Regions from separate parts of the Reyranella sp. GW821-FHT14A01 genome, predicted to be linked through region 2. Evidence: predicted binding sites of a transcription regulator. Region 2 holds the regulator's gene; each other region holds the start of a gene.
What was found. Region 2 encodes PhoB, which activates phosphate uptake and scavenging genes when phosphate is short. Its sites were predicted from a motif close to TGTCATNNANCTGTCAT; they were not measured.

Region 1 (10,354 bases), on a different contig from region 2:
CATCCAGCCCGCCAGCACCGTGCCGATCGCCAGGATCGCCGTGTTCATAGACGGCGACCCGTGCAGGTTGCCCTTGATGTGGATGCCGCCGGTCACCGTGAACAGCGCCAGCAGCAGTACGATGAAGGGGATGTAATCGAGCAGCAGGAGGTGGATGATTTCGTAGATCGCGGTCGGCACGCCGTAGATTGCGGCGAAAGGCACGACCACCAGCGCCGCCCAGACTGCCGACACCTTGCCGAAATGGTGATGCCAAAAGTGCGGCGCGGCGAGCGGCATGATCGCAATCGACAGCAGGATGCCGACGAACGGGATCATCCAGAGGAGGCTGAGGTGCCGTCCGTCGATCGCCGGTGCATCGGGGCTGGCCGCAAAGGCGGGCAGCGCGACGCCAAGCGCCAGGGCGCTCGCCAGAAGAGTTTTGATCTTCATCAGCCCATGTAGGTTGCGGTGACGCCGCCATCGACGGTGAGCGTATGTCCATTGACGTAGCTCGCTGCCGGGGAAGCCAGGAAGATCGCGGCGCCGGCGATCTCCGAGGGATCGGCCCAGCGCCTGGCCGGGCAGCGCAGCCGCAACCTCTCGCCGGCCGGCGAGGCAATCAGGGACTGGTTGGTCTCGGTCGCGAAGAATCCGGGCGAGATCGCGTTGGAGGTGACGCCGGTGGTGCCGAATTCTGCCGCCAGCGCGCGGGTGAGGGCGGCCAGGCCGGCCTTGGCCGCGATGTAAGAGGAGGCGCCGGGCGCGGCATGCGTGGCGGCGATCGAGGTGACGAGGATCAGCCGTCCCCAGCCGCGCTCGACCATGCCCGGCATCACCAGCCGGATCAGCGCCTGCCCGGCCGACAGGTCGGTATCGATCAGCCGCGCGAAATCGTGGGATTCGATCTCGGCGAAGGGGCGGCGGTCACGCTCGCCGACATTGTGGATCAGGATGTCGATCGGGCCGGCACGGTCGATGGCGAGGCCCATGGCCGTGCGGTCGGCCATCTCGAACACCACGCCGTCCGTCGCCCGTCCCGCCGCCCGCAGTTCGGCCAGACGCGGCGCCAGCCGCTCGTGGGAGCGGCTGTGCAGCAGGACGCGGGCGCCGGCTTCGGCCAGGCCCTTGGCCATCTCCCAGCCGAGGCCGCGGGCGGAGCCGGTGATCAGCGCGGTGCGCCCGTCGAGGCGGAATTTATCGGGAAAGGTCGACATGGATCGGGGCATTCGGCTATTGCGACGCACCGAGTTAGCTTCGGATTCGTTCATGCTGCAACTGCCTAACGTCATCGGTCATCGCGGCGCCATGGCCTACGCGCCGGAAAACACGCTGGAGTCCTTTCGCGAGGCTCATCGGCGCGGCGCCACCTGGGTCGAGATCGACGTCAAGCTGACGGCGGACGGCGTGCCCATCGTCATGCACGATTCGTCGCTGAAGCGGACGACCGGCGTCGACCGGCTGGCGTCCGAGCTGCGCGCGTCCGAGCTGCCGCCGTCGGTACCGACCTTCGAGCAGGCGATCGCCTGTTTCGGCGAGCTGGGCCTGGGCTGCAACGTCGAGATCAAGCCATGCGAGGGCCGCGAGGCCGAGACCGCGAGGATCACCGTCGACTTCTTGCGGCGGCTGTGGCCGGCCAAATTGCCGGCGCCGCTCCTGTCGAGCTTCAAGGATGCGTCGCTTGCCGCTGCTCGCGAGGCCGCGCCGGAATTCGCGCGGGCGCTGCTGATCGACGAGCTGAAGGACGACTGGCAGGTGCGGGCCGAGGCGGTGTCGGCCGCCGGCCTCAACACCAACGGCAAGCGCCTGACGGCCGTCCGCGCGGTCGAGATCCGCAGGGCCGGCTTGACGCTCAGCGTCTATACGATCAACGACGGCGACGTGGCCCGGGCGCTGGTCGGCATGGGGGTCCATTGCATCATCACTGATGCGCCGGACGTGATTCTGGCCGCCCTCACCTAATCTTGTCCTTTGGGGTTGCATTCGCTGCGAAGTGTTGGTGGACTGTCATCAGACCGCAATAAAAGAGACACATCACAGTCTTGCGGCCCGCCGATACATCGCCGGGGATTTTTCTGGGAGGTTTGTTCGATATGACACGGATTCTGCTCTCTTCCGTCGCGGCCGCGGCGGTTCTTGCGAGCGCGTCGACCGCGTTCGCTCAGACCGAAATTCAGTTCTGGCACGCGATGGGCGGCAACCTGGGTGACACGGTCAATGCGCTGGCCGAGGGCTTCAACAAGTCCCAGACCGAGTACAAGGTGAACCCGGTCTACAAGGGCTCCTATCCGGAGACCCTGACCGCCGCGATCGCGGCCTTCCGCGCCAAGCAGGCCCCGCACATCGTGCAGGTCTTCGAGGTCGGCACCGCGAACATGATGGCCGCCAAGGGCGCCGTCTATCCGGTCTACCAGCTCATGGCCGATGCCAAGGAGCCGTTCGATCCCAAGGCCTTTATCGGCCCGGTCTACGGCTACTACTCGACGACCGACGGCAAGCTGCTGTCGATGCCGTTCAACTCCTCGACGCCGGTGCTCTACTGGAACAAGGAGCTGCTGCAGAAGGCGGGCCTCGATCCGAACAAGCCGCCGAAGACCTGGCCGGAGCTGGGTGAGATGGCCAAGAAGGCCGTCGCAGCCGGCGCCAAGTGCGGCTTCACCCCGCAGTGGCAGACCTGGACGATGATCGAGAACTACGGCGCCTGGCACAACCTGCCGTATGCGACCAAGGAGAACGGCCTTGGCGGCACCGACATCGAGCTGAAATTCAACGACGCCCCGCGCGTGAAGTTCATCCAGATGCTGGCCGACTGGGGCAAGGACAAAACCTTCGTCTATGGCGGCCGCGAGGGTAAGTCGACGGCGCTGTTCACCGCCGGCGACTGCGCCTTCCACGTTGCCTCGTCCGGTTCGGCCGCGGGCATCGACAAGGCGCTCGGCGGTTCGGAGAAGTTCGGCATCGCCATGATGCCCTACTCGCCCGACGTCGCGCCCAAGCCGCAGAACTCGATCATCGGCGGCGCCACCCTGTGGGTGCTGCAGGGCCGTCCGGCGGCCGAGTACAAGGGCGTCGCCAAGTTCATGACCTACCTCGCCAGCACCCCGGTGCAGGCCAAGTGGCACCAGGAGACGGGCTACGTGCCGATCACGACGGCCGCTGCCGAAGCGACCGACAAGGAAGGCTTCTACAAGAAGTTTCCGGGCCGCGAGGTCGCCGTCGAGGAGCTGACGCTCAATCCGCCGACGGGCAACTCGAAGGGCCTTCGCATCGGCAACTTCGTGCAGATCCGCGACATCGTCGACAGCGAGCTCGAGGCGGTGTGGTCGGGCAAGAAGGACGCGAAGACCGCGCTCGACGACGCCGTGAAGGCGGGCAACGAGCAGATCAAGCGCTTCGAAGCGGCCAACAAGTAAGACCCTTGCCGTTGCTTTCCCCCTCCGGTCCTTCGGACCACCTCCCCCGTTTGACGGGGGAGGCAGAGAAGAGGAAGGCTAGCCTTTCAAATCCCCTCCCCCGTCACACGGGGGAGGCCGGGAGGGGGAGGGCTACAGGCTAGCTCGATGGAAAAACGCGTCACCTTCAACGAGCGTTGGCTGCCCTATCTTCTGGTGGCGCCGCAGATCGTCATCACGCTGGTGTTCTTCTTCTGGCCGTCGGGCCAGGCGATCTACCAGTCGGTGCTGGTCGAGGACGCGTTCGGCGGCAACACCAAGTTCGTCTACCTCGACAACTTCCTCCATCTCTTCCAGGACTCGGGCTACTACGCCTCGGCGCGGCTCACCCTCGTGTTCAGCGCGCTGGTCGCATCGCTCGGCCTCGGCCTGTCGCTGCTGCTGGCGGTGATGGCGGACCGCGTGATCCGCGGCGCCACCGCCTACAAGATGTTCCTCGTCTGGCCCTATGCGGTCGCGCCCGCCGTGGCCGGCGTGCTGTGGGGCTTCCTGTTCAACCCGTCGGTCGGCATCGTCGCCTGGATGCTCCAGGGCATCGGCATCGAGTTCAACTATGTGACCAACGGCAACCAGGCGCTGCTGCTGGTCGTGATCGCCGCCGTCTGGAACCAGATCAGCTACAATTTCCTGTTCTTCCTGGCCGGCCTGCAGTCGATCCCGAAGTCGCTGATCGAGGCCGCCGCCATCGACGGCGCGGGGCCCGGCCGGCGCTTCTGGGACATCATCTTCCCGCTGCTCTCGCCCACCGGTTTCTTCCTGCTGGTGGTCAATATCATCTACGCCTTCTTCGGCACCTTCGGCGTCGTCGATGCGCTGACCAAGGGCGGTCCCGCCAAGTCGACCGAGATCCTGGTGTTCAAGGTCTACAATGATGGCTTCCGCGGCCAGGACCTCGGCGGCTCCTCGGCCCAGTCGGTGATCCTGATGCTGGTGGTGATCCTGCTGACCTTCGTGCAGTTCCGCTTCATCGAGCGCCGGGTGCACTACTGATGGTCGAGAACCGCCCCTGGCTCACCTTCCTGAGCCACTTCGTCGTGCTCGTGGGCGTGATCATCATCGCCTTCCCGGTGTGGATGACCTTCGTCGCCTCGACGCACGACCAGCAGACCATGCTGCAGTCGCCGATCCCGGTGCTGCCCGGCCCGTACCTGTTCGAGAACTATGCGAAGGTGCTGACCGAGGGTTATGGCAGGGTCGGCAACACGCCCGTCGCGATGACGCTGACCAACAGCCTGATCATGGCGCTGGGCATCACCATCGGGAAGATCGCGATCTCGATCATCGCGGCCTTTGCCATCGTCTACTTCCGCTTCCCGTTCCGCATGACCTTCTTCTGGGCGATCTTCGTCACGCTGATGCTGCCCGTCGAAGTGCGCATCGTGCCGACCTACGGCGTCGTCGCGTCGCTGGGCATGCTCGATTCCTATGCCGGCCTCATCATCCCGCTGATCGCCTCGGCGACGGCGACCTTCCTGTTCCGGCAGTTCTTCCTGAGCGTGCCCGACGAGCTCACCGAGGCGGCGCGAGTCGATGGTGCCTCGCCGATGCGCTTCTTCTGGGACATCCTGTTGCCGATGAGCCGGACCTCGATCGCGGCGCTGTTCGTGATCCAGTTCATCTACGGCTGGAACCAGTATCTCTGGCCGCTGCTGATCACGACCAAGGAAAGCTTCTACACCGTCGTCATGACGGTCTCGCGCCAGGCCAACGTGGTCGATGGGGTGCCGAGCTGGAACCTGCTGATGGCGATGGCGATGCTCGCCATGCTGCCGCCGGTCCTGGTCGTGGTGTTCATGCAGCGCCAGTTCGTGCGCGGACTCGTCGAGACGGAGAAATAACGGTCATGGCGCAAGTCCACCTGCGCGGCGTCAAGAAGAGCTACGAGAAGCTCGAGGTCATCCACGGCGTCGACATCGAGATCGCCGACGGCGAGTTCATCGTCATCGTCGGACCCTCGGGCTGCGGCAAGTCGACCCTGCTGCGCATGGTGGCGGGGCTGGAGCGCATCACCGGCGGAACGATCGCGATCGGCGACCGTGTGGTCAACGAGCTGGAGCCCAAGGATCGCGACATCGCGATGGTGTTCCAGAACTACGCGCTCTATCCGCATTTCAGCGTCTACGAGAACATGGCCTACGGGCTCAAGATCCGCGGCCTGTCCAAGGCCGAGATCGACGTGCGCGTCCAGAAGGCCGCCAAGATCCTCGAACTGGGCACCTTCCTGCAGAGAAGGCCGCGACAGCTCTCGGGCGGCCAGCGCCAGAGGGTGGCCATGGGCCGCGCCATCGTGCGCGAGCCGGCGGTGTTCCTGTTCGACGAGCCGCTGTCCAACCTCGACGCCAAGCTGCGCGTGCAGATGCGGCTCGAGATCAAGCGCCTGCAGCGCGAGCTCGACGTCACCTCGATCTACGTGACCCACGACCAGGTCGAGGCGATGACCCTGGCCGACCGGCTGATCGTCATGAATGCCGGTGTCGCCGACCAGATCGGCACGCCCATGGACGTCTACGAGCGGCCGGCCTCGGTCTTCGTCGCGGGCTTCATCGGCTCGCCGGCGATGAACTTCCTGGCGGGCAAGGTCTGCGAGGGCAGCCGCGCTGTCGAGCTGGCCGGCACCGGCGCCGTGCGCGTCACCCTGCCGATCGGCCTCGCCACCACGGCGGCTCCCGGAACGCCGGTTGCCGTCGGCATCCGGCCCGAGCATCTGCATCCGGCCGCCGACGGCGCGCTGGAATTCGAGATCGAACTGGCCGAGCCGCTGGGCGCCGACACGCTGCTTCACGGCCGCTTCGGCGAGGCGCGCGAGCTGGTCACCGTCCGCCAGGGAGGCCATGTCCTGGCCAGGCCCGGCGAAAAGCTCCGCTTCAAGGCCGATCCCGGACATCTCCATCTGTTCGATTCGCAGACCGGCAAGCGCATCCCCGACGCCGCATGACACGCCTCGCCCGTATCGAACAGGCCGGGCGTCCGCGCGTCGGCATCCTGGACGGCGAACAGATCCGCCTCCACGAAGGCACGATCTTCGATCCCGGCCCGGCGACGGGCGAGGTCGTCGCGGCTGTCGACGCACGCTGGCTGACGCCGACCGAGCCCACCAAGATGGTGGCGCTGTGGAACAATTTCCGCGCCGCCGCCGAGAAGAACGGCTGGGCGATCCCGGCCGAGCCGCTCACCTTCCTGAAGGCGCCGAACAGCTTCGCCGCGCACGGCCAGCCGATTCCGGTGCCGAAATCCTATGACGGCCGCGTCGCCTACGAGGGCGAGCTGGGCATCGTGATAGGCAAGACCTGCTCCGGTGTCTCGGTCGAAGACGCCGCCGACCATATCCTGGGCTACACCTGCGTGAACGACGTCACGGCGATGGAACTGCTGCAGCGCGACCCGAGCTTCGCGCAATGGACACGGGCCAAGAACTTCGACGGCTTCGGCGTGTTCGGGCCGGTCGTCGCAACCGGCCTCGATCCGGCGTCGCTCACGGTGCGCACCCTGGTCAACGGCCGCGAGCGTCAGAACTACCGGGTCGACGACATGATCTTCCCGCCGGCCGAACTGGTCAGCCGCATCTCGCAGGACATGACCTTGGTGCCGGGTGACATCATCGCCTGCGGCACCTCGCTGGGCGTGCTGCCGATGAAGGCCGGCACCGTGGTCGAGATCGCCATCGACGGCATCGGCACGCTGCGCAACCAATACGGCTGAGGGGCTCGACCATGTCCGAGACAGAAGAGCAATCCTTCCTCGAGGGACTATTCGACAACAACCGCGCTTGGGCGAAGCGCATCGAGGAGCAGAATCCGGGCTTCTTCGACAGGCTGGCCAAGCAGCAGGCGCCGCGCGTCCTGTGGATCGGCTGCTCCGACAGCCGCGTCCCCGCCAACGAGATCATCGGCATGCTGCCGGGCGAGGTCTTCGTCCACCGCAACGTCGCCAACCAGGTCATGCTGGTCGACTTCAACTGCCTGGCCGTCCTGCAATATGCCGTCGAGGCGCTACGGGTGCGCCATGTCATCGTGTGCGGCCACTATGGCTGCGGCGGCGTGAAGGCCTCGCTCAAGAACCATGAGCTCGGCCTGCTCGACAACTGGCTGCACGATATCGCCGCGCTGGGCCGCCGCTACGAGGAGATGATCGTCGCCCAGCCGCACAAGGCCCAGCAGGTCGATGCCCTGTGCGAGATCAACGTCATCGAGCAGGTCCGCAACGTCTGCGAGACGTCGATCGTCCGGCAGGCCTGGCGGCGCGGCCAGGAACTGTCGATCCACGGCTGGATCTACGGCATCCAGGACGGGCTGCTGCACGACCTGCACGTCACGGTGAGCGAGGCCAAGGCGGCCGGGAAGACGCTGGCCGACGCACTGGCCGCGCCGCGGCTCCAGCACGGGAAACGCTGAGGCGCTCCGGCGCCGCTGCCCGGCCCGCCCTTTCCATTCACTTCATCGGGCCGTTCACTTCATCGGGAGCTTGGTGCCGCTGGCGGCAAGTTTGCTATGGTCGGTCGCCTTCCTTCGTCGGGCGAGACTCAGCGGAAGCCGATGCGATGAACTACATAATACTGGGTATTGTCGTGGTGTTCGCGCTCGCGGGCGCCTTCGTCGGCTGGCGGCGGGCAACGGCCAATATCTACAATCCACCCGGAAATCATGACGTCCCGTTCGGGACGACGCGTCGCGAACATTTCCGCACCCTCACGCGCAGGTATCGGCGCTGGCGGATCCCGCTGACCCTTGCCTATGCGGTGGGGGGAGGCGCATTGGGCTTCGGCATATTGATGGTATATGCCGTGTTCATCCGGCGATGAGGTGGTTTGTCTGGCCGGCATGCTGAAGCGCGACGCGGTGGTGGGGAAAATCGGCAGATGAGCATCGGGCTATCGATCAGGAACAACCTGATGGCGGTTGCGCTTGTCGTCTCTCTTGCCCTTCTCTGCTCACAGATCTCCGTCCGCGTCCGCTACGAATTCATAGAGTTCATGTACAACGCCGAATTCAAGACGTTGCAGGGACTGGCCCTTTACCCCGAGTTCCAGAACCGCATCCTGCCCGCGGCTCTCCTGTCGGCCCTGCGATGGCTCACGACGGACGTCTTCGCCGACCGGTCGATCTGGTTCCTGTCCCGGTTCGTCCAGGCGCTGGCTGGGTTTCTGGTGCTCTATGCGGTCGTTCTTGATTTCTCGGGCAGCCTGATGCGGGCGGTCCTCGGCGTGGTGCTTGCCAGCTATGCCTACCTATGGACGCCGATGACCCACCCCTGGGAATTCACCAGCGACTTCTTCGATATCATGTTCATCGCGGTGATCGTCCATCTTGCCCTCGCCGAGCGGGCGTTCAGATCGGCATCGTCCATTCCGTCACGAACTGGCGATGGCTGTTCCATCCGACCGGCGTCCTGCCGATGATATTCGCGATCCTGCTGGTGTTCTGCGGAGCCCTTGCGTGCCTTCCCGGGCCGTGGACCGCCGACCAGCGTGGGCTCCTGCTGGCGGCCGTCCTTTGCGCCTTGCCGACCGGCATTTTCGGGATCGCCGCCGAATTGCGGGTCTGGCTGCCAAGCCTGACGATCCTTGTGATCCTGATCGCCTGCGGGCGGGAAACGTCCGACCGCAGCTGGCTCCTTGCCATGACCCGTCTGGATCCCAGGAAAACGGGCGCCGGGCCTTGAGGCCGGCGTTACGGCTCATCGTCTTTGGCGTCGATCGGGCATGCGCGAAGGTAAACCCACGCAACAAGGCCCGAAGCCGTCTCGACCCTTGAACGCGCGTAGTTGGGCGGTTCGTATGCATCAGCCTTCGCGAGGTCGGCATTGGTTATCTGGAACACCGTGCCGCCCACACGGTCGGTCTCATTGCCGGACCGGTGCACGAAAGGCTCTCGACTGAAGCCAATGAGGGCGTCCGGCATTCCCGTCAATCGACGGCCGAAGATCTTCTCCTGGACCGCCGGTTGTTGGAAATCGCCACAGGCGAACAAGTATTGATCCACGCCGCTCATCTCATTGTCTCCTATGAGACGCCAAAGATGTGATGTACGTCCCACATGGACCACTGAGTGAAATCAATTCCGTTAAGGCGTTCCATGCTTTTCTGCACCTACAACATCCACTATGGCGTCGGCTCCGACGGCAAGTACGACGTGGCCCGCATCGCCGATGCGGTGGCCGAGGCCGATATCGTCTGCCTTCAGGAAGCCGTTTCCGGTTGGGCGCAGAACGGTTTTGCCGACCAGACCACCGAGATCGCCGGCCGGCTCAACCGTTATTCCTGGTATCACGGCGCCATGGAGTCCGACGCGAGCGAGGTCGGTGCGGATGGGCGGATCGTCAACCGCCGCCGCAGCTTCGGCAATGCCGTGATCTCGCGCTGGCCAATCGCCTGGGCGCGCGGCCATCTCCTGCCCAAGACGCAGCTCGTCAACCAATTCGACCTGCAGCGCGGCTTCGTCGAGGCCGCGATCGAGACGCCGGCGGGACCGCTGCGCGTCTACAGCGTCCATCTCAGCCATGTCGGACCGCAGCAGCGGCTGCCGCAGGTCCGTTCGCTGATGGAGACGGTCCTGAATGCCGAGCGGATCGGCGCGACTTGGGACAGCGAGGCCGGCGATAAATTCATATTCAAGGATCGTCGGCCCGACGTGCCGCGCGCCGCCATCCTCGCAGGCGATTTCAACTTCACGCCGGCGCAGCCGGAATATCCGCTGGTCTGCGGCGACACGAGCTATTACGGCCGGCTGGGTACGACGATGCACCTGGCCGATGCCTGGATCGCCGCCGGCAACAGCGAGGAGGAGGTCGATTCCTTCCCGCATGAGGGCCGCATCGACCATGTCTTCGTGACCCACGACCTGTCGCCGAAGGTCAAGAAGGCGTGGATCGGCTACGGCATCGCGGCCTCCGACCACTGGCCGGTCTTCGTCGAGTTCGACCTCCAG
Region 2 (10,354 bases):
GAGGCGACGAGCATCTGGGTGTAGGCGTGCTGCGGATCGTCGAGCACCTGGTCGGTCAGGCCCTGCTCCACCACCGTGCCGCCCTGCATCACCATCAGCCGATGCGTCAGCAGCCGCGCCACGCCGAGATCGTGGGTCACCAGCACCGCCGACAGGTGCAGCCCTTCGACGAGGCTGCGCAGCAGGTCGAGGATGCGGGCCTGCACCGAGACGTCGAGGCCGCCGGTCGGCTCGTCCATGAAAACGAGGCGCGGATTGCTCACGAGGTTGCGGGCGATCTGCAGGCGCTGGCGCATGCCGCCGGAATAGGTGGTCGGCCGGTCGTCGAGCCGGTCGGCATCGATCTCGACCCGCGCCATCCAGTCGGCGGCCTGGCCGCGGATCTCGCCATAGTGGCGCGCGCCCACTGCCATCAGCCGCTCGCCGATGTTTGCGCCGGCACTGACGCCCATGCGCAGGCCCTCGCGCGCGTCCTGGTTCACGAAGCCCCATTCGGTCCGCGCCAGCAGCCGGCGGCGCGCCTCGGACAGGCGATGCACGTCCACGGTGCCGTCGGACCGCGTCTCGTAGGCGACGGAGCCGCCGTCGGGCACGAGCCGTCCGGCCAGGCAATTGAGCAAGGTCGTCTTGCCCGAGCCCGATTCGCCCACGATGCCCAGCACCTCGCCGGGCCACAGGTCGAAGCTCACGTCGCGGCAGGCGATGCGGCCGCCGAAGCGCTTGGTGACGTCGCGGGCGGAGAGGAGCGGAACGCTCATCGCCGGCTCTCGCAATAATCGGTGTCGGAGCAGACGAACAGGCGCTTGCCGGCATCGTCGACGATCATCTCGTCGAGGAAGCTCTCCTTCGAGCCGCAGAGCGCGCAGCATTCGCTCCAGGTCTCGATCTCGAAGGGATGGTCGTCGAAGTCGAGGCTCTTCACCGGCGTGTGCGGCGGCACGGCATAGATGCGCTTCTCGCGGCCGGCGCCATAGAGCTGCAGCGCGGGGCTGCGGTCGAGCTTGGGATTGTCGAACTTCGGGATCGGCGAGGGGCTCATGATGTAGCGCCCGTTCACCATCACCGGGTAGTTGTAGGTCTTGGCGATGCGGCCATGGCGGGCGATGCTCTCATAGAGGCTCACCTGCATGACGCCGTATTCGGACAGCGCATGCAGGGTCCGCGTCTCGGTCTCGCGTGGCTCCAGCATGCGCAGCGGCTCGGGAATCGGCACCTGGAAGACCAGGATCTGGCCATCGCTGAGCGGCGTCTCGGGCACGCGATGCCGCGTCTGGATGATGGTGGCTTCGTCGGTGTGCGTGGTCGTGGCCACGTCGGCCACCTTGGCGAAGAAGCGGCGGATCGAGACGGCGTTGGTCGTGTCGTCGGCGCCCTGGTCGATCACCTTCAGCGTATCGTCGCGGCCGATGATGGCCGCGGTCACCTGGATGCCGCCGGTGCCCCAGCCATAGGGCAGCGGCATCTCGCGGCCGCCGAACGGCACCTGATAACCCGGCACCGCCACCGCCTTCAGGATGGCGCGGCGGATCATCCGCTTCGTCTGCTCGTCGAGATAGGCGTAGTTGTAGGCGCCGTCTTCGGGAGCGGTGGTCGGCTGCATGGTGTCGGGCATGGCCTTACTCCGCCGCCTGGCTGAGCGCGGCCTGCTCGCGGCGCTTCTCGACCTCGGCGCGCAGCATGCGCACCACCACGAGTTCGGACTGGAAATCGACATAGTGCGGCAGCTTGAGGTGCTGCACGAAGCCCGAGCCCTCGACATTGTCGCTATGGGCCAGCACGAACTCCTCGTCCTGGGCGGGCGAGGTCGCGGCCTCGCCCAACTCGTCGGCCCGCAGGGCGCGATCGACCAGCGCCATGGCCATTGCCTTGCGCTCGGCATGGCCGAACGCCAGGCCGTAGCCGCGCGTGAACTGCGGCGGCACGTCGTGCGAGCCCGCGAACTGGTTGACCATGTCGCACTCGGTCACTTCGATCTCGCCGATCTCGATGGCGAAGCCCAGCTCCTCCGGCACGAACGACACCGGCACATGGCCGTAGCGGATCTCGCCGACGAAGGGATGGTTGTTGCCGTAGCCGCGCTGCGTCGAATAGCCGAGCGCCAGCAGGAAGCCCTCGTCGCCGCGCGCGAGGTTCTGCAGGCGCAGCGGCCGGCTGGCCGGCAGCACCAGCGGCTGGCGCGTCAGGTCGCCCGCTTCTTCCGCGGTGGCCGGCGGCGGCGGTTCGAGCAGGCCGTCGCGCTGCAGGATATCGCCGACCCTCGGCAGGGCATTGGCGGCGTCGGCCGGCGCCGTCGGCGCATCGGGCCGCTCACCCGAGGCGGCCAGCGAGAAGTCGAGCAGGCGGTGGGTATAGTCATAGGTCGGCCCCAGGACCTGGCCACCCGGCACGTCCTTGAAGGTCGAGGAGATGCGGCGCTCCGCGACCATGCGGGTGGTGTCGAGCGGCTCCGACGCCCCGAAGCGCGGCAGGGTGGTGCGATAGGCGCGCAGCAGGAAGATCGCTTCGATGAGATCGCCGCGCGCCTGCTTGATCGCCAGGGCCGCGAGGCTGCGGTCGTAGCAGGATCCTTCCGTCATGACGCGATCGACGGCAAGGCCGAGCTGCTGGTCGATCTGCTCCAGCGACAGCTCGGCGACGTCGCGGTCGCCGCGGCGCTTGTTGGCCACGAGATCGAGCGAATGGGCGATGGCGGTCTCGCCGCCCTTGACCGCGACATACATGGTCAGGCCTCCACGGCGACGCTGCGTGGCAGCGCAAGGAGTCGGGTTCCCGAGGTGAAGACCAGGTCGACGCCGCAGGGGAAGAGGGCGTGGTTGTTGGCCCAGGCCGGCCAGAAGTCGCGGCCCAGTCCCTCGACGGCGACACTTGCTTCGCCGGCGATGCCGGGACCGCGCCAGAGATAGGCGGGCCCGCCGTCGAGCGACGGCACCTCGACCACCAGCGTGGCCGCGCGGTCGGGATAGGTGTCGGTGCCGATGGCGAAGCCGGCAAAGGGATCGTCGCCGCCGGCCGTGATCACCGCGAAGGTGGCGGCATCGCGCGCGTCGACGATCGGGGCGCCGGCATGGAAGCGCAGGAAGTCGCGGATCTCCTGCGTGTCCAGTCCGGCCTCGAGCCAGAGCGGCGTCTCGCGGTCGGCGAAGGTCAGCAGGAAGGCGACGGCCGCCGGGCTGAGCGTGCCGGGTCCGGCCGGCGCGTCGCGCAGCTCGACGATGCGGCCGGGATGGGAGAAGGCATCGAGCACGCCGCGGAACAGGCGCTGCGCGTCGTGCGACGGATCGGCGAGGCCCGGCGCGAGGGACGTGGTGATGCTCATGTGCCGGCCTCGCGGGCGACGGTGAAGAAATCCACCTTGGTGGCGGCGGCGCGCGCGGCGATCAGGCGATGACGCGCGGCCGCTTCGTCGGCGAGCGGTGCCACGATCCCGGTTTCCAGTCTGTCCGTCCATTCGGTGCGCAGGCCCAGCGCATCGATGACGGCGACGATCTCGGCATGCCGGGCATCGCGGCCGCCGACATAGCCGAAGCCCATTTCACCGGTTTCGAGTCGTACCGCGGCGCGCGTCACCGTCATCTCGCCGGCGCAGAATGGCGCGCCCGTGCCGGAGATGCGCCCCTGGACCATGACGAGGCCGATCTCGGGTTTGCGCAGGACGACATGGGACGGCGTCGGGCCGATCGCTTGCCACAGCATCTGGAGGCGGGGGCCGGGCGCTTTCGCAAGAACGGAAAGCCACCGGCGGCGGCGCTCGATGGAAGGGTTGGCGGACATGGGCACCCGTGAAAGGAGGCGCACCATCCGCAGGCTTCGTTACGGTTCGAAGGGAGCGGCGTTAAGTTCGTGTGACGGTCGGTGAGTGAGCGTCGCCGACTTAACTCATTGAAAAGTATGGATTAATTATTCGAGTCGGAGTTTCATTCCCGATGAAATGGGCTCTCCGTCACAGGATTGTAATATATCCGTCATAGGAGAGAGACGTACGGCTTCTAGATGACGGGCGCTTCGAAATTCATACGAAGGAGAAACCCCCGTGAACCTTACCAAGATCGTCCTCGCGACAGCCTTCGCGCTGTCCCCGGCCGCCGCTTACGCCATCGACATTTCCGGCGCCGGCGCGACCTTCCCGTACCCGATCTATGCCAAGTGGGCCGACAGCTACAAGAAGGAGACCGGCAATGGTCTCAACTACCAGTCGATCGGCTCGGGCGGCGGCATCAAGCAGATCAAGGCCAAGACCGTGACCTTCGGCGCCACCGATGCGCCGCTGACGGGCAAGGAGCTCGACGAGTCGGGCCTCGCTCAGTTCCCGATGGTGATGGGCGCGATCGTTCCGGTCGTGAACCTCGACGGCATCAAGCCGGGCGAACTGACGCTCGACGGCCCGACCGTCGCCAAGATCTACCTCGGCGAGGTCAAGAACTGGGATGATCCGGCGATCGCCAAGCTGAACCCGAACGCCAAGCTGCCGAAGCAGGCGATCGTGCCGGTGCGTCGTTCGGACGGGTCGGGCACGACCTACAACTTCGCCTACTACCTGGCCGAGGTGAGCCCGGACTGGAAGACGAAGGTCGGCGTCAGCACGGCGCTGCAGTGGCCGGTGGGCATCGGCGCCAAGGGCAACGAAGGCGTTGCCGGCAACGTGGCGCAGACCAAGGGCTCGATCGGCTATGTCGAGTACGCCTACGCCAAGCAGAACAAGCTGATCCACACCAAGATGGTCAACAAGGCCGGCAAGACGGTCGAGCCGACCTCGGCCACCTTCCAGGCCGCCGCCGCCAACGCCGACTGGAAGTCCCAGCCCGGCTACGGCGTGATCCTCGCCAACCAGCCCGGCGACCAGTCCTGGCCGATGACGGCCGCGACCTGGATCCTGCTCTACAAGAAGCCGGAGAAGCCCGCCGAGACCGCCGAAGCGCTGAAGTTCTTCGCCTGGTCCTACGCCAAGGGTGGCAAGTCGGCCGAGGAACTCGACTACGTGCCGATGCCGGCCAACGTCGTGGCCGACATCCAGAAGATGTGGCAGGCCGACGTCAAGGGCGCCGACGGCAAGCCGCTCTACTCGCCGACCAACTAAGACTGCGACTGCGATGGGGCGGGTGAAAACACCCGCCCCTCACTCTTGGGGAAGAGAATGGCTTCGGGGGAACCGAACGTGAGTGAAGTTGCAATAAAGGGCGCCAGTGCGCCGGCAGCGGTATCGGCTTCGCGGGCGGCCGTCCTGAGAAAGCTGCGCCTGACCGACATGATTTTCCACGGGCTGACGCGCGGCGCCTCGCTCGCCGTGCTTGCCCTGCTGAGCGGCGTCATCATCGCCCTCATCATCGGTGCGGCGCCCGCGCTCGGCACCTTCGGCTTCGGCTTCCTGTTCGACGAATCGTGGAACCCGGTGACCGAGCGGTTCGGCGCCCTGGCGCCGATCTTCGGCACCCTGGTCACCTCGTTCATCGCCATGCTGATCGCGGTACCGGTCGGCCTGATGGTCGCCTTCTTCCTCACCGAGCTCTGCCCGAAGATGCTGCGGCGCCCGATCGGCATCGCCATCGAGCTGCTGGCCGGCATCCCCAGCATCATCTACGGCATCTGGGGCCTGTTCGTGTTCGCGCCGTTTCTGCAGCAATACGTGCAGCCTCTCTTCATCGATACCTTCGCCAACGTGCCGATCCTGTCGACGCTGTTCGCGGGCCCGCCGTACGGCATCGGCATGTTCACCGCCGGCCTGATCCTGGCGATCATGGTGCTGCCCTTCGTGACCTCGATCTCGCGCGACGTGTTCGACGCGGTGCCGCCGGTCCTCAAGGAAGCCGCCTACGGTGTCGGCTGCACGACCTGGGAAGTGTTCCGCTATGTCGTCCTGCCGTTCACGCGCGTGGGCGTCATCGGCGGCTTCATGCTGGGCCTCGGCCGTGCGCTGGGCGAGACGATGGCCGTCACCTTCGTGATCGGCAACGCCCATCACGTCTCGGCCTCGCTGTTCGCGCCCGGCACCACGATCTCGGCGTCGATCGCCAACGAATTCACCGAGGCGGTGGGCGATCTCTACACCTCGTCGCTGATCGCCCTCGGCCTCATCCTCTTCTTCATCACCTTCATCGTGCTGGCGATCGCGCGCTACATGCTGCTGCGCCTCCAGCAGCAGGGGAAGTAACGTCATGGCCACCACCGCATCCAAGACGGCTGCCATGGACAGCCCCCTTTACGCCGGCCGCCGCCGCCGCAATACCATCGCCACGGGCCTGGCGTACGCCGCCACGGCCTTCGGCCTGGGCTGGCTGGTACTCATCCTCGGCGTGCTGCTCTACCAGGGCATTGGCGGCCTCTCGCTCGCCGTGTTCACCGAGAACACGCCGCCCCCGGGCGCCGCGGGCGGTCTGCTCAACGCGATCATGGGCAGCATCGTGATGACCGTGCTGGCGGTGCTGATCGGCACGCCGATCGGCATCCTGGCCGGCACCTACCTCGCGGAATACGGCCGTCACGACAAGCTGTCGAGCGTCGTGCGCTTCATCAACGACATCCTGCTCAGCGCGCCGTCGATCGTGATCGGCCTGTTCGTCTACGAGATCCTGGTGGCGCCGATGGGTCACTTCTCGGGATGGGCGGGCGCCGTTGCGCTGGCGGTGATCGTCATCCCGGTTGTCGTCCGCACGACCGAGGACATGCTCACGCTGGTGCCCGATACGCTGCGCGAGGCGGCCGCCTCGATCGGCCTGCCGCGGGCCCACATGATCGTCCGCATCGCCTATCGTGCGGCGCAGGCGGGCATCGTCACCGGCATCCTCCTGGCCATCGCCCGTATCAGCGGCGAGACCGCGCCGCTCCTGTTCACCGCGCTGAACAACCAGTTCTTCAGCATGAACATGAGCGCGCCGATGCCCAGCCTGCCGGTGGTCATCTTCCAGTTCGCCCTGTCGCCCTATGCCGAATGGCAGAAGCTCGCCTGGACCGGCGCGCTCCTGATCACTGTCACCGTTCTGGGACTCAGCGTCCTGGCCCGTTCGCTCACCTCTGCGAGGAAGTCCTAATGTCCATGCAATCCACGGACGGCCCCAGCGTCGCCGTTCCCGTCGCCACCCACGCCAAGCTCGACGTCTCGAAGCTCACGCCCAAGATCTCGATCAAGAACCTCGAGTTCTTCTACGGCGACAGCCGGGCGCTCAAGGGCATCACCATGTCGCTCTACGCCAACAAGGCGACGGCGTTCATCGGACCGTCGGGCTGCGGCAAGTCGACCCTGCTGCGCATCCTGAACCGCATGTACGACCTCTACCCAGGCCAGAAGGCCACCGGCGACGTGATGTTCGACGGCGACAATCTCCTGCGCGAAGGCCAGGATATCAACCTGCTGCGCGCCCGCATCGGCATGGTGTTCCAGAAGCCGACGCCGTTTCCGATGTCGATCTACGAGAACATCGCCTTCGGCGTCCGCCTCTACGAGAACCTGCCCAAGTCGGAACTCGACGGCCGGGTCGAGCATGCCCTGCGTCGCGGCGCCCTGTGGGACGAGGTCAAGGACAAGCTGAACGCCAGCGGCCTCAGCCTGTCGGGCGGCCAGCAGCAGCGTCTTTGCATCGCCCGCACCGTGGCGGTGAAGCCCGAAGTCATCCTGTTCGACGAGCCGTGCTCGGCGCTCGATCCGATCTCGACGGCGAAGATCGAGGAACTGATCGACGAGCTGAAGCAGGACTACACGATCGTCATCGTGACGCACAACATGCAGCAGGCCGCCCGCGTTTCCGACTTCACCGCCTTCATGTACCTGGGCGAACTGGTCGAGTTCGGTGCAACGGCCACGCTGTTCACCACCCCGACCGACAAGCGCACCCAGGCCTACATCACCGGCCGCTTCGGCTGAGCCGGCACGACAAAGAGAAGAAGGGACAGATCATGCCCGAGCATACCCTGAAGCGCTTCGACGAGGAGCTGGAACGGCTGAGCGCCACGATCAGCGAGATGGGCGGCCTGGCCGAGAGCCAGCTCGCGCAATCGCTGCGGGCCCTGCGCGAGCGCGACTCGGAGATCGCCGAGAAGGTGATCATCGACGATGCCCGTGTCGACGCGCTCGATGTGGCGGTGCAGGAACAGACCGTACGGCTCCTGGCCCTGCGCCAGCCGATGGCGGTCGACCTGCGTGTCATACTCTCGTCGATCAAGATCGCGGCGGCGCTCGAGCGCATCGCCGACTACGCCAAGAACACCGCCAAGCGCACCATCGTGCTGAGCCAGGGCAATGCGCCGGTCTCGGCGGTGAACGGCATCGAACGGCTTGGCCGTCTGGTACGGGCCGCGCTCAAGGACGTGCTCGACGCCTTCGCCAATGGCGACGTGGTCAAGGCCCACGACGTGTGGGAGCGCGACGAGGAGATCGACCAGGTCTACACCGGCCTGTTCCGCGAGCTGCTCACCTACATGATGGAGGATCCGCGCACGATCACCGCGTGCACGCACCTCATGTTCATGGCCAAGAACATCGAGCGCGCCGGCGACCACGTCACCAACATCGCCGAGCTGGTGAGCTTCCGCACGACCGGCCACGGCTTCGACGAGGCCCGTCCCAAGGGCAGCGCGGCAATGTATGCAGCGAGTGAAACGCCGTGAGTATGGTTGTGGCTACCAGTCCTTCGCGTCGCGACGCACAGACCTCATCGATGAAGCCGCAGGTGCTGATCGTCGAGGACGAAACGGCTCTGGTCGAGCTGCTGCGCTACAATCTCGAACAGTCGGGCTTCAAGGTCGCCGTCGCCTATGACGGCGAGGAGGCGCTGCGCTCGGTGCAGGAGGACGTTCCCGACCTCATCCTGCTCGACTGGATGCTGCCCCTGATGTCGGGCATCGAGGTCTGCCGCCAGCTGCGCCGCCAGACGTCGACCGCCAACGTGCCGATCATCATGCTGACGGCGCGCGGCGAGGAGGGCGATCGCGTGCGCGGCCTCGACGCCGGCGCCGACGACTACGTGCCCAAGCCCTTCTCGCCCACCGAGCTGGTGGCGCGCATCCGCGCCGTCCTGCGGCGCATCCGCCCGGCGCTGGCCGACGAGGCGCTGTCCTATGCCGACATCGTCATGGACCTGGTGGCGCATCGCGTGACGCGCGGCGGCAAGCCGCTCCATCTCGGCCCCACCGAGTTCCGCCTGCTGCGCCATTTCATGGAGCATCCCGGTCGCGTCTTCTCGCGCGAGCAGCTCCTCGATTCGGTGTGGGGCAAGGACGTCTATGTCGAGGCCCGCACCGTCGACGTCCACATCCGCCGCCTGCGCATCGCGCTGAACGGCGAGAGCCACGCCGACGTGATCCGCACCGTCCGCGCCGCCGGCTACGCGCTCGACTCGACGCCGAGCTGACCCCCGCCCCTCTTCTGCCGTTTCCCCTTGCCTGAAGGCAGGGGAATTGGCCCACAGGGCCGCTGGGTTTTCCACATTATCAGTCATGGTTCCGTAGCCTCGAGCCCCTAGGAAGGGTGCGCCCATTCCCGGCCGGCATCCCACGCCCCGCTTCCGGAATGGGCCGGTTCCCCCGGCTCGGGCACGATACCCGCAGCCGATTTACTGACCCCTCCTTCCGTCAGGAAGGAGGGGTTTCTTTTTGTGCCGATCGCCAGAGCCAGAGCAGCAACATCAGGCCCGGGATCGCCAGCAGCGTGGTCAGCATCCAGAACGTGGTCCAGCCGGTTTCTGCCGCCATCCAGCCGCCGCCCGCCGACAGGGTGGTGCGGCCGAACGCCATCAACGAAGTCAGCAAGGCATATTGAGTGCCCGCCATGCCGGTGGTGCAGAGGCTCGACAGGTAGCCGATGAAGGCGACGCCGCCCAACGCGCCGGTGAAATTGTCGGCGCTGATCGCGATGGTGAGGACGAAGAGATCGTGGCCGACCTGGGCCTGCCAGGAGAACAGGAGATTTGTCACCGCTTGCAGGATGCCGGCGACGAGCAGCGACTTGAACAGGCCGTAGCGCGCCACCATGACGCCACCGATCAGTCCGCCCAGGATGGTTGCCGCAACGCCGAAGCTCTTGGTGACTCCGAATATCTCCGGGCCGGTGAAGCCCAGCGCATTGTAGAACGGCCGTGCCATCGTGCCGCCCAGCGCATCGCCGTATTTGTAGAGCAGCGCAAACAACAGGATGATCACCCAGCCGCGATAGGCGAGGAACTCGGCGAACGGCCGGATGACCGCTTCCTTGATCCAGGCATTGGCCGAGTGGAGACGCGGGCGCAGCGCCTTGGGTTCCTCGGCAAAGAGCGTCGTGGCAACGCCGACGAGAATCAGCACGGCGATCAGGCTGAGCACGGTCGACCAGGGCAGGAAGCTGGGCAACAGCAGCGCCATGGCATCGACGATCCAGAGCGCAATCCGATAA
Region 3 (10,354 bases), on a different contig from region 2:
GGCAATGGGACCCGGCGGCAAGATCTATGTGACCAACAATGGCGGCTTCAACTGGATCGAGCGGCCCGACGGCCGACTGTTTCCCGGCACGCAGCCCGCTTCGTACAAAGGCGGCTCGATCCAGGTGGTCGATCCCGAGACCGGCAAGTTCGAGACGCTCTACGACAGCTGCGACGGTCGCAAGCTGAACGGGCCGAACGACCTGGTGTTCGACGATGCCGGCGGTTTCTGGTTCACCGACCTCGGCAAGACGCGCGAGTACGACAACGATCGCGGTGCCGTCTACTACGCCAAGGCCGACGGTTCGAAGATCGAGCAGAAGGTGTTCCCGCTGGAGCGGCCCAACGGCTGCGGTCTCTCGCCCGACGGCAAGACGCTCTACGTCGTCGAAACGCCCACCGCGCGCCTCTGGGCCTTCGAGCTTTCCTCGCCCGGCACCATCAAGGATGCCAACGGCCCCTATCGCGGCGAGAAGGGTCGCGTGGTGACCGGTCTCGGCGGCTACCAGATGTTCGACTCGCTGGCCGTCGACTCCGCCGGCCATATCTGCGTCGCGACCCTGATCACCGGCGCCGTCTCCGATATCTCGCCCGACGGCCAGTCGGTGACACAATACAAATTCCCCGACGCGATGGTCACCAACGTCTGCTTCGGCGGAAAGGACCTGCGCACCGCCTACGCGACGCTGTCGATGACCGGCAAGCTCGTCAGCTTCGACTGGCCGCGGCCGGGGTTGAAGCTCGAGTATCTGAACAAATAGGTCGTGCTGGGGGCGCGCGCCCAGCGCTACCCCTTCGCCTGCGCCCGGACCTCGCGGCTGGCGACGACCTTGCCGTTCGAATAGGCCTCGTGGTTGGCGTCGACCTCGGAGAGCTTGTAGCGGTAGTTCACCATCATCGCGTAGGACTGCTTGAAGCCATTGGAGCTGGTGTCGCCCAGCCAGTTCAGCCGCTCGACGATGGCGCCGTTCCCGAGATGGAAGTGCGCCACCCGGTCGAGCGCGCGGCCTTTGTCTGTGGCGGTGAGGTAGACGGCGGCGAGGCGCGTCAGGATCGGGCGTAGCGACTTGTCGATCGCCGGCACCTCCCACCAGATCGGCCGGGCCAGCAGCTTCAGGACGGCCGCGGCACCACGCGCCTCGTCGATCACGGGGACCAGCGAGGCGATCTCGCTCTGGGTGAGGGCGCCATCGCCTTCGGTCTTCAGCCGGTGCTCGACATGCTGGCGCAGGCCGGGGATCGGCGAGAGGGTGGCGAAATCCTTGATGTTGGGCAGGTCGCGCGCAAGCTGGTTGGCCACGCGCTTGATCAGGAAGTTGCCGAAGCTGATGCCGGCAAGGCCCTGCTGGCAGTTCGAGATCGAGTAGAAGATCGCCGTATTGGCGCGCTTGGCGTCGTGCGTCTCGTCGCGCGCGTCGAGCAGGCGCTGGACGTTGCCCGCCATCCCGTCGACCAGCGCCACCTCGACGAAGATCAGCGGTTCGTCGGGCATGCGCGGGTGGAAGAAGGCAAAGCAGCGCCGGTCCGAATCGAGCCGGTTCTTGAGGTCACGCCACGAGCGGATGGCGTGGACGGCCTCGTAGGTCACCAGCTTTTCCAGCAGCGACGCGGGCGACCGCCAGTCGATGCGCACTAGGTCGAGGAAGGCCACGTCGAACCAGGCGCCCAGCAGTGATCGCAGGTCCTCGCTCAAGGCCTTGGCCGAAGCGTCGCTGCGGCCCAGCGCCAGCAGCTCGGCGCGCAGGTCGACGACGAACTTCACGCCCTGCGGCACGCCCACGAACTCGCGCAGCAGACGCACCGCCGGCGGCTCCAGCTCGCGGCGCAGCGACCGCGCGGGATCCTTGCCGGCGCGCCACTTGTCGACGGTCTTCATCGCCGCTTCGCGCGGCAGGCCGTAGTCGCGCGCCAGGGTCAGCAAGAACTTCTTGCGGCCCGCCGCCGACAGCGAGAGGTAGGCCTGTCCCAGCTCCGCCGCGCGCCCGCGTCGCGCCGTCTCGCCGCCCTTGCCTTCGAGGCAGGCGTCGATGCGGCTCTTCAGCCGCGGGATGTCGTCATCGGGAAGATCGGGGCGCAGCGGCGCGCCCACCGCTTCGCGGGCGCCACGGGCCGTGTCGACGAAGGCGGTGCGGAGACGTTCGAGGGTACGGTCGACGGTATTGGAAAAGAGCAGGGCCATGACCGGATTATGTCACAGCAAACGTGTCACTCCAGTGGCGCCTATTCCCCGCGCTGCCGGGCCGCAGCGCCGTCCCGGAAGGCCACTATCAGGTAGCCTATGGATCCGTCATAGGTGGCAAATGCCTTGTAGGCATTCGGTAGATCGCCGGCGCGAGCGAGCGTCGCGCCGATTATCTCCCTGCCGTACCGGGAGGGGGTCCTCGCATGGCTGAGATCGGACTCGGATGCGCGCTGAGGGATGGAAGCGGCAGCGGCGTGCGCCGCCTCGATCCTGCCGCTCATCGCCAGTGCCTCGGCGGCGAGGGCCATGAAAGCGTCGCGCGCGTGTTCGTTCCGGATCCGGTTTGCGATGGGCGAAGGATCGGCCGGTCGATCCGCCTGTAGCTGCGCGAGAAACAGCAGGCCGAGCCGCGCAGCCGCCTTGGCCACGTCGTAACCGGACTTGTCCTCCTCCGGGTCGACCGCGTTGATTTCAGCGACAGTCTGATCGATCAGCCGTTCGATGAGCGGCAGGACGTCAGCCGCCAACCCGGCGCGTACATAGTTGAGAAGCCAGACCGCTGAGCGCGGCTCATGGACATGCTCGGGCTTGTCGGCGGTGAGGTAGGTTTCCTGCAGCAGGGGGAACGCGACCTTGAGGGCCGCCGCGATCCTGTCGCGCGTCGCGGCCCTTCCCGGATCGGGAAGGTGCAGATGTATTTGATAGAGCGCGACCGTTGGATCCTTCAGGGTCGGCAGGAGCGCGGCCAACTCGTCGGCGCGGCCCGTTTCGGTCAATGCCGTGGCAAGGCCGAGCCGCAGGCTCTGTTCGGCGTCGGGCGAGGTAAAGGCTTTTGCCTGCAGCAGCCGATAGACCGAGGACGGTGCATCGAGCAGGGCCAGCATCCGGCCGATCTGCAGGGCCGTTCCTCCCTCGATCGGGCACGAATAGGCAAGATACTCGACATAGTCGAGCGTCGCCTGCTTCGCGCCGGCCTTCATGTAATGTTCCGAAAGCGTGTACGTCGGAAATGCGGGCGGGCAGGGTCTCGTGCCGCGCGGGGGATCGGTCGATTCACGGCCGCGGCCGAGCCGGAAAGAATAGTCGAGGATCACTTTGGCCAACCCGTCCTGGTGCGCCCGCGCAAGCGCGCCGCCGAGCGCCAGGGTCACCATATCGGTGCGCGTGAAGCTGCAGAAATCGTCGGGCGACGTGTACTGGTAGTAGCGGTCGAGCCTGAAGCCCGGGCGGCGCTTGTTCGTGCAAAGGCCGAAATCGCCGGCGGGCAGGTTCGATCCTTCCTTCAGCATAGTGTCGTCGGCCACGAAGAGTTCTGCGGCCCGAACGCCGCTCTCCACGTGCCCGCGCGCGAGACGTCGCAACGCGGTGAAGCCCAGCATCGACGCGCGCGTCTTGTCGTTCTTGACCAGAGCCGCAAGCGCTTCGAAACCGCTTTCATTGCCTTGCTCTTCGAGGCGCTCCACGGCGAGCGCGATTCCGCGATCGAATGCGTCGCGTCCGATCCAGTTCGCTCGCTGCGCCCAAGTCACGACCCCGCCGACGCGGTCGACGGCGACACCGGCCTGCAGGAGAGTCGCCAACACGAATGATGGCGCTATCGGCCAGGCCTGTTCCATGAGCATTGCCGCCAGCCCCTTATGAGGCTTCGCTGCTGCCTCGGCTTCTTGCTTGGCGGTAGCCACCATCTTGGGCAGTTGGTCGGCGGCTTGCATCGCCGCGTCCAGACCGTCGCGCTCGAATATGCCCTCGATGAAGGCCGCGAGGGCGTCGCGCGTGGTCTCGGGCACGACAGACTGCGGCTGTATCAATTCGCTCAGCAACCGATCCCTACCGTGAGCGCGCACCAGCGCGGGAATCGCCCAATAGGCCGTCGGATCCTGCGATGCCAGGCGCAGGACGGAAGCCGTGTCGCCATACTTGTTGTAGCTGTAGGACAAATAGCTCAGGGCGACCCTCTTCTCGATCGCATCGCGGGTCGATGCCAGCCGCTCGGTTTCGGCGTCCTTCAGCGCGCGAATGGCGCTGGGGTTGTCGCCCGCCGAAGCGTAGGCGCTCGCCAGCGCACTGAGCTGATTGGCCTGGTTCCGCGCATCACCGGTTTCACGGCCGGTCTCGCGGACCGCTGCCTCGAGCGTCCTCAGTGCGGGCAGGACGACCGCCGGATCCTGTGCCGAAGCGGTATTGCCGAACGCATTGATCGACAGCAGGCCAAGAAGGCCGAAGACAAAGCGTCTTGGATTTAGCGGAATCATCGGAGAGGAGCTGCGCGGTCAAGTTGCGGCATCGGAGAACGATACTACACTTGCCTGCGCGTGTGTCCGCTTCAGGGCAGGTCCAGCGCGCGCCACAGATACCAGCTTGCGACGGTGCGATAGGGGCGCCACTTCTCGCCGGCTTTCTCCAACGCTTTCGGCGACGGCAGCGCGCGCTTCCTGAACGCCTTCGCATAGGCCTTGCGCAGGCTGTAGTCGTCGAGCGGCAGGATGTCGGGGCGACCCAGGCGAAACATCAGGAACATCTCGGCGCTCCACCGGCCGATGCCGCGGACCTTCACCAGGCGCTCGATCAGCTCGGCGTCGGCGATCGTGTGCGCCGCATCGAGCGTCGGCAGCTCGCCGTTGTCGACGCGGCGCGCAAGGTCCTGCACGGCCAGCACCTTGGCACGCGACAGGCCGCAGCCGCGCAGATGTTCGTCCGGCGTCTTCAGGATGTGGCGCGGCGTGAAGCCGTCGGTCGCGCGCGGATAGAGCGCCTCGACCCGGCCGTAGATCGTGGCCGCTGCCTTGTTGGAGAGCTGCTGATAGACGATGGCTTCGGCCAGCGAGCCGAACAGGCTGCGCGAGACCTTGAGCTGCATGCGGAACGGGCCGACCGTTTCGATGATCGCGGCCAGCGCCGGATCGGCCGCCTTGAGATGTGCGACGGCCTTCGCGGGCTTGAAGGGAAATCCCGTCATCGGGCCGCGAAGAGGGGACCGGCGCCGACCTCAGGCGCGCCCTCGATCTCCAGCATGCGCCGCTTGGTCGAGACGCCGCCATTGGCCGAGAAGCCGCCCATCTTGCCGTCGGCGCCCAGCACGCGATGGCAGGGCACGATGATGGCGATCGGGTTCTTGCCCAATGCCTGGCCGACCTCGCGCGATTCGTGCGGCACGCCGAGGCGCTTGGCGATCTCGCCATAGGTCATGGTGCGACCGGGCGGGATGGTCCGCGCCACCTCATAGACCTTGCGATGGAATTCGGGGGCCGTTTCGAGGTCGAGAGGGATGTCGGCGAGGTCGACCGCGTCACCGGCCAGCAGGGCCTGCACTCTGTCCAGCGCGCGTTGCACACCGGCCGGCACGGATTCCGCCTCGACGACGCCCGGCCAGCGCCGCTTCACGCGGGCGCGCGTGGCGGCCGGATTCGGCTCGGGAAGCTGCAGGCCCGCGATGCCGTGCCCGCTCCAGGCGATGGCGCAGGTACCGATCGGCGTGTCGAACAGGGCAAAACCTTGGGCGCTCATGGGCTCAACCTTTCTACCTAACCTGTCATCCCGTCAAGTCACCGGATGAAGCCTGACCGGGGGACAAGTTGCGCAAGCGATTGTGTCAGTCGTCATCAAACTGGCACCAACCGTGGATAGTTTCAGACGGTCAAGGTTTGAGCCGGAGTCGTTGGTTGATCCATCCGCGGGCTGAGAGCAATTCGCTCCTGAAGCAGGCGGTGCGCCGCCATAAGGTCATGTCCCGGGAAGGGATGCTGGAAAAGCTGTTCGAGCGGCTGTTCCGTGGCCTCGTCTACGCCCAGATCTGGGAAGATCCCGAGGTTGATCTCGAGGCGATGGCGCTGACGCCTGATTGTCATGTCGTGGCCATCGCGTCCGGCGGCTGCAACATCCTGTCCTATCTCACCGCCGATCCCGCGCGCATCACCGCCGTCGATCTCAGCCGCGCCCATGTGGCCCTGAACCGGCTGAAGCTGACGGCGGCCCAGAAGCTGCCGTCCTGGTCGGACTACTACCGCTTCTTCGGCGCTGCCGACTCGGGCGCCAATCCCCGCGCCTACGATCGCGAGATCAAGCCGCATCTCGATGCCGAGAGCCGGGCCTATTGGGAAGGCCGCAGCCTGCACCGCGGCGGCCGCCGCCGCATCTCGATCTTTGCGAAGAACGCCTATCGCCACGGCGTGCTCGGCCGCTTCATCGGCGTGGCGCATGTCGCCGCCCGCGCCTACGGCGTCGACTTCACCAAGCTTCTCGCCGCGCGCACGATCGAGGAGCAGCAGCGCTTCTTCGATACGGTGCTGGCGCCGCTGTTCGACAAGCCGGCCGTGCGCTGGGCCACGTCGAGCCGCCTCTCGCTCTACGGGCTCGGCATCCCACCGGCACAGTATGAAGCGCTGGCCGGGGGCCGCGACATGGGCGCGGTGCTGCGCGACCGGGTCGAGCGGCTGGCCTGCGGCTTCAGCCTGTCCGACAACTACTTCGCCTGGCAGGCCTTCGGACGTGGCTATGCACGCGACGCCAGCGGGCCGTTGCCGCCCTATCTGCGGCAAGAGAACTTTGCCGCGGTGAAGCGCGGCGCCGAGCGGGTCGAGGTGATGAACCGCTCGGTGACCGAGTATCTCGCCTCCTGTCCCGCGGGCTCGCGCGATCGCTATGTGCTGCTCGACGCGCAGGACTGGATGACCGACGCGCAGCTCAACGCGCTGTGGAGCGAGATCACGCGCACCGCGAAGCCGGGCGCCCGCGTGATCTTCCGCACGGCCGCCGAGCCTTCGCTGTTGCCCGGCCGCGTGGCGCCGGAACTGCTGGACCAGTGGCACTACGAGGCCGACGCTTCGCTCGCCTTCACCGCGCGCGACCGGTCGGCGATCTACGGCGGCTTCCATCTCTACGTGCTGAAGCCGTGACGGGAATCTCCGGCGAAAGCGCGTCCGCGGGCAATCATGCCGGCCTGTTGGACGGGATCTATCGCCGCCAGCGCCACATCTACGATCTCAGCCGCAAATACTATCTCCTCGGCCGCGACCGGCTGATCGAGGGACTCGCGCCGCCGCCGGGCGGCCGCGTGCTGGAGATCGGCTGCGGCACCGCGCGCAACCTGATCGCGGTCGCGCATCGCCATCCCGCCGCGCCGCTGTACGGGATCGACCTGTCGCTGGAGATGCTCGACACGGCGCGCCGCCGCGTCGAGCGGGAAGGGCTGGGTAACCGCGTGCGGCTGGCCCATGCCGACGCCACGCACTTCGATCCGGCGCTGCTGTTCGGGGTGCCGGGCTTCTCCCGCATCTTCTTCTCCTACACGCTGTCGATGATCCCGGACTGGGAGAGGGCGCTCGCCCAGGCCGCCGTCTGGCTGCAGCCGGGCGGCGAACTGCATCTCGTCGATTTCGGCGGCCAGGAGCGGCTGCCGCGCTGGTTCCGCGGCGGCTTGCGCCAGTGGCTGACGATGTTCCATGTGACGCCACGCGACGCGCTGGAGGCCGCCCTGGCGCGGCTTCCCGCGGACATCGACGTCCGCACCTTCGAGCGGCCGCATCGCGGCTACGCCCAGTACGCCGTCTGCCGCCGCGCAGCCTGATCCGCCATACCTCCAAAGACATGGCGCCCCTGCCCCAGGGGCATTGGGGCCCCATTGGCAACCGCCCGCAGCCGGTGCTAACCCGACAGGAACGATTGCCTGAGTTGGGAGTACCCAAGATGACCGAAGCGTTCATTTGCGATGCGATCCGCACCCCCGTCGGCCGCTACAATGGTGGCCTGGGCGCCATGAGGGTCGACGATCTCGCCGCCCATCCGATCAAGGCGCTGATGCAGCGCAACGCCAATGTCGACTGGGGCTCGGTCGACGACGTGATCTATGGCTGCGTGAACCAGGCCGGCGAGGACAACCGCAACGTCGCGCGCATGGCGGGGCTTCTCGCCGGCCTGCCGGTCGAGGTGGCGGGCGCCACCGTGAACCGTCTCTGCGGTTCGGGCCTCGAGGCGGCGGGCCATGCTGCCCGTGCCGTGAAGCTCGGCGAGGCCGACCTGATGATCGCCGGCGGCGTCGAGGGCATGACCCGCTCGCCCTACGTGATGGGCAAGCCCGAGGGTGCCTTTGATCGCTCGATGAAGCTCGAGGACACGGTGCTGGGCTGGCGCTTCGTCAATCCGCGCATGAAGGCGGCCTATGGCGTCGACCCGATGGGCCAGACCGCCGAGAACGTCGCGACCGAGCATCAGATCAGCCGCACCGACCAGGACGCCTTCGCCTATCGTAGCCAGCGCCGCTGCAAGGCCGCCCAGGATCGCGGCTTCTTCGAGAAGGAAATCATCAAGGTCAGCGTGAAGAAGGGCAAGACCGAGATCGTCGTCGAGAAGGACGAGCATCCGCGCGGCGACACCACGATGGAAACGCTCTCCAAGCTCTCGGCCGCCTTCCGCGACGGTGGTTCGGTGACGGCCGGCAACTCGTCGGGCCTGAACGATGGCGCCTGCGCCATGATCATCGCCTCGGAAGCCGCCGCCAGGGCCAACGGCCTGACGCCGCGCGCCCGCATCCTGGGCACCGTGTCGGCCGGCGTGCCGCCGCGCGTCATGGGCATCGGCCCGGTGCCGGCGACGCAGAAGCTGCTGGCCAAGCTCGGCATGACCATCGGCGACTTCGACACGATCGAGCTCAACGAGGCGTTTGCCGCCCAGGCGCTGGCCGTGCTGCGCCAGCTGGGCCTGAGCGACGACGCCGAGAACGTGAACCCGAATGGCGGCGCGATCGCGCTCGGCCATCCGCTGGGCGCCTCGGGCGGCCGCCTGATGATCACCGCTCTCAACCAGCTCGAGGCCACCGGCGGCAAGCGCGCGCTCGCCACCATGTGCATCGGCGTCGGCCAGGGAATCGCCTTGGCGCTGGAGCGCGTTTAAGCCTGTCTTTTCTTAAGAGCGCTGCGCGAAGGCGCAGCGCTCAGGCTGTCGCGTTCAAATTGATCCCCGCGCGGCGCATGTCGCTCATCATGCGTTTGCGGCTATCGTCGAGGTCGATGGCGGCGGTCGCCTCGACCACGACGGCGACGTCGAAGCCCGCCTGCCGCGCGTCGATGGCCGACCAGGCGACGCAGTAGTCGAGCGCCAGGCCGCAGAAGATCAGCCGGGTGAAGCCGCGCGCCTTCAGGTAGCCGTCGAGGCCGGTGCGGGTCATGCGGTCGTTCTCGCGGAACGCCGAATAGGAATCGATACCGCTGTGGAAACCCTTGCGCACGATCATCTGCGCCTTGGTGATCTCCAGCTCGGGATGGAAGGCGGCGCCCGGCGTACCCTGCACGCAATGGTCCGGCCACAGGACCTGGTCGCCGTAAGGAAAGCGCACGGTGGAGAAGGGCTCCGCGTCCTGCCAGGAGCTGGCGAACGATGCATGGCCGGGCGGGTGCCAGTCCTGCGTCAGCACGACATGGTCGTGGCGGCCGATCAGGCGATTGACCAGCGGGACGATGGCGTTGGCGCCGGCAACGGCCAGCGCACCGCCCTCGCAGAAATCGTTCTGCATATCGACCACGATCAACGCCTCGTTCGGCATCCGTTACGCTCCGTTCTCTATCGGCGGGATGTCGCCCCGCGCCTGGTCGCTTTCGAACGACGCGATCCAGGAGTCCAGGGTCTTGCTTTCGATGGCGCCGCGCAGGCCGCGCATCACGTCCTGATAATAATGAAGATTGTGCCAGGTCAGCAGCATCGCGCCGAGGATCTCGTCGGCGCGGATGAGGTGATGCAGGTAGGCGCGGCTGTGATGCTTGCAGGCGGGGCAGGCGCAGTGCTCGTCGATCGGCCGCGGATCGTCGCGATGGCGGGCGTTGCGCATGTTGAGTTCGCCGCGCCGCGTGAAGGCCTGTGCCGTGCGGCCCGAACGAGTCGGCATCACGCAGTCGAACATGTCGATGCCGCGCTTCACCGCGCCCACGATGTCGCCGGGACGGCCGACGCCCATCAGGTAGCGCGGCCGGTCGGCCGGCAGCATCGGCACGGTGTAGTCGAGCGTCGAGAACATCAGTTCCTGGCCCTCGCCGACGGCGAGGCCGCCGACCGCGTACCCGTCGAAGCCGATGTCGATCAGCGCCCTGGCGCTCTCTTCGCGCAGGGCCGGGTAGGTGCTGCCCTGCACGATGCCGAACAGGCCGTAGCCCGGGCGCTCGGCGAAGGCCGTGCGGCCGCGCGCGGC

Region 1: the regulator PhoB is predicted to act here: its motif matches at 1,985-2,001, upstream of ugpB (sn-glycerol-3-phosphate ABC transporter substrate-binding protein UgpB).
Region 3: the regulator PhoB is predicted to act here: its motif matches at 5,776-5,792, upstream of AC1ROX_RS20420 (BtaA family protein).

What each region holds. Positions count from the first base shown of each region.
Region 1 covers NZ_JBXAPM010000002.1:333,023-343,376, forward strand. The annotation lists gene AC1ROX_RS05405 (sodium:proton antiporter) at 1-432, opposite strand, end outside; gene AC1ROX_RS05410 (SDR family oxidoreductase) at 432-1,196, opposite strand; gene AC1ROX_RS05415 (glycerophosphodiester phosphodiesterase family protein) at 1,249-1,941, shown strand; gene ugpB (sn-glycerol-3-phosphate ABC transporter substrate-binding protein UgpB) at 2,073-3,392, shown strand; gene ugpA (sn-glycerol-3-phosphate ABC transporter permease UgpA) at 3,540-4,421, shown strand; gene ugpE (sn-glycerol-3-phosphate ABC transporter permease UgpE) at 4,421-5,269, shown strand; gene AC1ROX_RS05435 (sn-glycerol-3-phosphate import ATP-binding protein UgpC) at 5,275-6,366, shown strand; gene AC1ROX_RS05440 (fumarylacetoacetate hydrolase family protein) at 6,363-7,130, shown strand; gene can (carbonate dehydratase) at 7,142-7,822, shown strand; gene AC1ROX_RS05450 (hypothetical protein) at 7,969-8,229, shown strand; gene AC1ROX_RS05455 (hypothetical protein) at 8,320-8,826, shown strand; gene AC1ROX_RS05460 (hypothetical protein) at 8,823-9,089, shown strand; gene AC1ROX_RS05465 (gamma-glutamylcyclotransferase) at 9,098-9,418, opposite strand; gene AC1ROX_RS05470 (endonuclease/exonuclease/phosphatase family protein) at 9,503-10,354, shown strand, end outside.
Region 2 covers NZ_JBXAPM010000012.1:36,737-47,090, reverse strand. The annotation lists gene phnK (phosphonate C-P lyase system protein PhnK) at 1-758, opposite strand, end outside; gene AC1ROX_RS21330 (alpha-D-ribose 1-methylphosphonate 5-phosphate C-P-lyase PhnJ) at 755-1,612, opposite strand; gene AC1ROX_RS21325 (carbon-phosphorus lyase complex subunit) at 1,617-2,720, opposite strand; gene phnH (phosphonate C-P lyase system protein PhnH) at 2,723-3,316, opposite strand; gene phnG (phosphonate C-P lyase system protein PhnG) at 3,313-3,771, opposite strand; gene pstS (phosphate ABC transporter substrate-binding protein PstS) at 4,031-5,074, shown strand; gene pstC (phosphate ABC transporter permease subunit PstC) at 5,243-6,145, shown strand; gene pstA (phosphate ABC transporter permease PstA) at 6,150-7,022, shown strand; gene pstB (phosphate ABC transporter ATP-binding protein PstB) at 7,028-7,852, shown strand; gene phoU (phosphate signaling complex protein PhoU) at 7,885-8,595, shown strand; gene phoB (phosphate regulon transcriptional regulator PhoB) at 8,646-9,338, shown strand; gene AC1ROX_RS21280 (AmpG family muropeptide MFS transporter) at 9,559-10,354, opposite strand, start outside.
Region 3 covers NZ_JBXAPM010000011.1:148,842-159,195, reverse strand. The annotation lists gene AC1ROX_RS20445 (SMP-30/gluconolactonase/LRE family protein) at 1-760, shown strand, start outside; gene AC1ROX_RS20440 (malonyl-CoA decarboxylase domain-containing protein) at 787-2,178, opposite strand; gene AC1ROX_RS20435 (hypothetical protein) at 2,220-4,433, opposite strand; gene AC1ROX_RS20430 (DNA-3-methyladenine glycosylase family protein) at 4,505-5,137, opposite strand; gene AC1ROX_RS20425 (methylated-DNA--[protein]-cysteine S-methyltransferase) at 5,134-5,685, opposite strand; gene AC1ROX_RS20420 (BtaA family protein) at 5,844-7,073, shown strand; gene AC1ROX_RS20415 (class I SAM-dependent methyltransferase) at 7,070-7,744, shown strand; gene pcaF (3-oxoadipyl-CoA thiolase) at 7,864-9,066, shown strand; gene pncA (bifunctional nicotinamidase/pyrazinamidase) at 9,107-9,715, opposite strand; gene tgt (tRNA guanosine(34) transglycosylase Tgt) at 9,719-10,354, opposite strand, start outside.